Regions from separate parts of the Exiguobacterium sp. s145 genome, predicted to be linked through region 1. Evidence: riboswitches for the same ligand, from Rfam matches in the RefSeq annotation. Region 1 holds a riboswitch; the other holds the start of a gene.

Region 1 (2,408 bases):
GCGCATAAATCGCGACCGGGAAAGGACCGTCCCCTGGAGGATAGTATAAATCCAGCTTCAATTCTTGGGTGTGAACGGTTTTATACACAACCGTCCGCGGCGCGAGTTGGACTTCTGACAGCGGAAGAGCCGGTTCTGTCCATCGTAATAACGCACCGTAGTTGTTCCAAATGCTTGCTCCGGCCGCAGCCGTCGTTAAAATCGCTGCCCCTCCCATCAGCCAAGCGGTTTCCCGTTTCACCTCATCACCTCCGAAATTTCCTCTCGATTTCTAATCTTATTAGTCTTTTACCCGATTTATTTAGAAGTCGAACGTCTTCCCTGACTGGTACTTGACGCTTGGTTTCGGATTCGTTATAGTGAAAAGGTTCAAATCGGAATAATTACGTTTTAATATTTTTTTGGAGGGTTTATTCATATGAAAAAATTACTTTCAGCTTTCACGGTCGCCTTTGCAGGAGCTGCTTTTCTTGCTGCCTGCGGTTCTTCCGAATCCACTCAGGATGCGGCCGACCAAAATCTCCGTGTGTATACATCGACATTCGCTACCGCGGCAATCGCCAAGGAAATTGGCGGAACCGATATCGACGTCAAGATGATTGTTCCACCCGGTGCCGATCCGCACTCGTACGAGCCGACGTCTAAACAACTGACAGAAATCGCACAAGGCGATCTGTTCCTCTTAACCGGTACGACGCTTGAACCGTACTCCAAAAAAATCAAAGCCAGTCTTAAAGGCAACGATGTTCGTTTCGTCGAGACGAGTAAAGGAATCGACTTACTCGAAGCAAACGCCACGCTTCATGAACATGAAGGACACACCGACGAACATGCGGCAGAAGAACATGATCACGGCAAATTTGATCCGCATGTCTGGCTCGATCCGAACAATGCCAAAGTGATGGCTCAATCAATTACGACGGCACTCGCTAAAGAAGTACCTGCTAAAAAAGCAACGTTTGAGAAAAATCTCACCGCTTTTAATAGCAAGGCCAATAAGCTTGATCAAAACTTGCAACAGGCTGTTGATGAAGGATCCAAAAAAGAATTGCTCGTCACCCATGCCGCTTACGGATATTTAGCAGAACGCTACGGATTCTCGCAATTGCCGATTGCCGGTATCTCTCCGTCGGACGAGCCTTCGCAAAAACAACTGGCGGCGATCGTCAAGGAAGCCCAACTTCACGACTTGAAGTATATCGCTTTCGAAGAGACGGTTTCACCGAAAGTTGCCCGTGTCATTCAACAGGAAATCGGAGCGGAGGCCATTACGATCCACAACCTCGAGTCCGTCACGAAAGCACAGCAGAAGGCATCGTATTTTGAGTTGATGAATGAAAATGTCGCGACTCTCAAACAAGCACTTCAGTGAAGTAGTGTTGACATGCAGTAAAAGATGCGTTACGGTAGAAAACGTATTTCAGACAATTAAATGACTTCTTTTTATCGCGAGAGACGGAGGGACTGGCCCGATGATGTTTCGGCAGCGGACGATTAAATCGTACTGTGCCAAATCCAGCAAGCTGCGGCTTGAGAGATAAGAAGAGCGTCTTTTTCAGTAAAGACCTCCTTCTTTCTTGCGAAGGAGTCTTTTTTTGTACTTGTAGAAAAGGAGTGGTTTGATGAACGAAACGATTACACCGAATAAATGGGCACTTCTACCGTTACTTGTCTTTTTAGTTCTTTTTATCGGTGCCGGTATTTTTTACGATGACTTTTACAAGTTTCCGATTCTGATTGCGGCTTTGATTGCCTTGATTTTTGCGGCGGTCACAACAAAAGGCGGTATTAATCAGACCGTGGAACGGATTGCAGCAGGTGCAGGAAATCCGGACATCATGATTATGGTCTTTATCTTCTTGCTTGCCGGTGCCTTTTCCGGAACGGCCGATGCAATCGGCGCGATCGAAGCAACCGTCAATGCGTCATTAACATTTTTACCTCCGTCCCTCCTGATGAGCGGACTGTTCATCATCGCCGCCTTCATCTCGATGGCGATGGGGACTTCCACCGGTACGATTGCGGCACTCGCTCCGATTGCCCTTGGAATCCATGAAGCAACCGGTGTCAATGTTGCGATTGCGGCCGCCGCTGTCGTTGGTGGCGCAATGTTCGGCGACAACTTATCGTTCATTTCCGATACGACGATTGCAGCCGTCCGGACACAAAAAACCAACATGCGTGATAAATTCCGAACCAATTTCCTGATTGTTTTGCCGGCAGCTATTCTGACTATCATCATCCTGGCATTTGTCTCAAGCACAGGAAATGTCGTCGAAGCGAAGGCGTTTGAGTTTTATAAACTGATTCCGTATCTGTCCGTCATCATCCTCGCCTTGTTTGGCGTCAACGTCATTCTTGTTTTGATTGGTGGAACCGTTTTAACAGGTATCATCGGGATGATTGAC
Region 2 (2,408 bases), on a different contig from region 1:
CAGCCGGAACCGCTTCGCGTATCTCCATACCGAAATCCCCCTTTTCCTTTTACAGAATACAGACTCATGTTCTTTTACCCTTTTCTAGAAATTTCAGTCGTATCCCTGCAAAGTTCAGGAGAAACAAAAAAAGTTCAGAAACACCCTTTAGAAGGATGTTTCTGAACAATGAATTATGCGAAACGTTTTGCCTGCTCTTCAAGAGTAGCGGCTTTATCTGTCTGCTCCCATGGTAACTCGATGTCTGTACGACCGAAGTGACCATAAGCTGCTGTCTGACGATAGATCGGACGACGGAGATCAAGCATGTTGATGATTCCAGCCGGACGAAGATCGAAGTTTTCAGCAACCAGTTCAACCAGTTGTGCTTCAGGAAGTTTTCCTGTACCGAATGTATCCACCGCGATTGATACCGGATGTGCGACACCGATTGCGTACGCGAGTTGAACTTCCGCTTTGTCTGCAAGACCTGCAGCTACGAGGTTCTTCGCGACGTAACGCGCTGCGTAAGCAGCTGAACGGTCGACTTTCGTTGGATCTTTACCAGAGAAAGCTCCACCGCCGTGACGTGCATATCCGCCATACGTATCAACGATGATTTTACGGCCTGTTAATCCAGCATCACCTTGTGGTCCGCCGATGACGAAACGACCAGTTGGGTTGATGAAGAATTTTGTATCGGCATCGATGTACTCAGTCGGAATGACCGGTGCGATGACATGTTCTTTCAGATCAGCTTGGATTTGCTCAAGCGTCACTTCTTCTGCATGTTGTGTTGAGATGACGATTGTATCAACGCGAACAGGTTCATTGTTCTCATTGTATTCAACCGTGACTTGCGTCTTACCATCCGGACGGAGGTAATCGAGTTGTCCGTTTTTACGAACTTCTGCAAGACGACGAGCCAGTTTGTGTGAAAGTGAGATCGGAAGTGGCATGAGTTCAGGTGTTTCTTTCGTTGCATAACCGAACATCAGACCTTGGTCTCCTGCTCCGATTGCATCGATTTCTTCATCTGACATGTTTCCTTCGCGTGCTTCAAGCGCTTGGTCAACACCGAGAGCGATGTCTGCTGACTGCTCATCGATTGATGTCAATACAGCACAAGTGTCTGCATCGAAACCGTATTTAGCGCGTGTATAGCCAATTTCGCGAATCGTTTCACGAACGACTTTCGGGATATCCACGTAAGTTGATGTCGTGATTTCTCCTGCTACTAATACGAGTCCTGTCGTGACAGAAGTTTCTGCCGCAACACGTGCGTTTGGATCGGCTGCAAGAATTGCATCCAAAATTGAATCCGAAATCTGGTCACAGATTTTATCCGGGTGACCTTCTGTTACTGATTCCGACGTAAACAGTCGGCGATTAAGGTTTGTCATGTTTGACCCTCCCAAAAAAGAATTTGACGGTGTACTCATTTCCCCTAGTTGAGTGGGACGGTAAAATGAAAAAAACCTTTCCATGTCCAAAAATGGTCAGGGAAAGGTTGTGCGTTCTTCCTTTACCCTCTTATCGTTCGAAGTGTTTACTTCGCTTCAGGAGAGCACCTTTTCCTACATTAATGATGAAATTAATATAAGACGGTTGCCGGGTTTCTTCGGGCCTTGTTCCCTCCACCTGCTCAGAATAAGAGTATCCGTTACGAATTACATGATATAAACTTGTGCTCACTCTGTCAAGCAACGTTTTAATTTCTAGTCGAAAAATTTCGGGAGAGATGTTAAACTGTTAATGCTGAAAGCGTTTCCAGATAAATAGAAATCAGCGCATGAAAATGATTGCTCTATCATTAGTATGTCATATATAATAAATGTGTCATACTAATAGTAGAGCCAAAACCAACGTAGGGGAAAGGTGGGGTCAGGATGCCGATGACGGTCCTGAATATCGAAGAACTACTCAAGAAGGAGCATGTGTTCAAACAACTGTCTGTTGCTGAACTAGTCGAACATGCAATTCGCAACAAAGAAGGAGTTCTTGCAGAAAATGGTGCTTTGTCTGTAGAAACGGGGAAATTTACAGGTCGTTCACCGAAAGACAAGTTCATCGTCCGTGATGACTCATGTGAGATGCATATCGATTGGGGTCATGTCAATCAACCGATGGAGTCGGACAAATTCGAGCAACTGTTACAAAAAGTTCTTCGTTATATGAACGAAGCAGATCAACTCTACTACACAGAAGCTGCTGCTGGTGCCGATACGCATTTCACCCTTCCAGTGCGCGTCGTAACCGAATATGCTTGGCATAATTTGTTTGCGAAACAGCTGTTTTTACGTGAATATCCTACGGTTGCAGCCTTTGAACCGTTTACGGTCGTCTACGCACCACATTTTAAAGCGGATCCGGCGGTTGACGGCACAAACTCCGAGACCTTCATCGCGATGTCATTCGAACACCGGATC

The links. Region 1 has a riboswitch for S-adenosylmethionine ahead of KNQ07_RS10395 (Na+/H+ antiporter NhaC family protein). Riboswitches for the same ligand answer to the same signal wherever they lie in the genome.
Region 2: linked by a shared signal. The riboswitch ahead of metK (methionine adenosyltransferase) and the one ahead of KNQ07_RS10395 (Na+/H+ antiporter NhaC family protein) in region 1 are both predicted to bind S-adenosylmethionine.

The regions. Positions count from the first base shown of each region.
Region 1 is NZ_JACSMV010000012.1:69,155-71,562, reverse strand. It holds gene KNQ07_RS10405 (alpha/beta hydrolase) at 1-241, opposite strand, end outside; gene KNQ07_RS10400 (metal ABC transporter solute-binding protein, Zn/Mn family) at 419-1,372, shown strand; SAM riboswitch class I at 1,441-1,544, shown strand; gene KNQ07_RS10395 (Na+/H+ antiporter NhaC family protein) at 1,623-2,408, shown strand, end outside.
Region 2 is NZ_JACSMV010000009.1:1,370-3,777, forward strand. It holds gene KNQ07_RS08665 (GNAT family N-acetyltransferase) at 1-28, opposite strand, end outside; gene metK (methionine adenosyltransferase) at 174-1,382, opposite strand; SAM riboswitch class I at 1,510-1,636, opposite strand; gene pckA (phosphoenolpyruvate carboxykinase (ATP)) at 1,869-2,408, shown strand, end outside.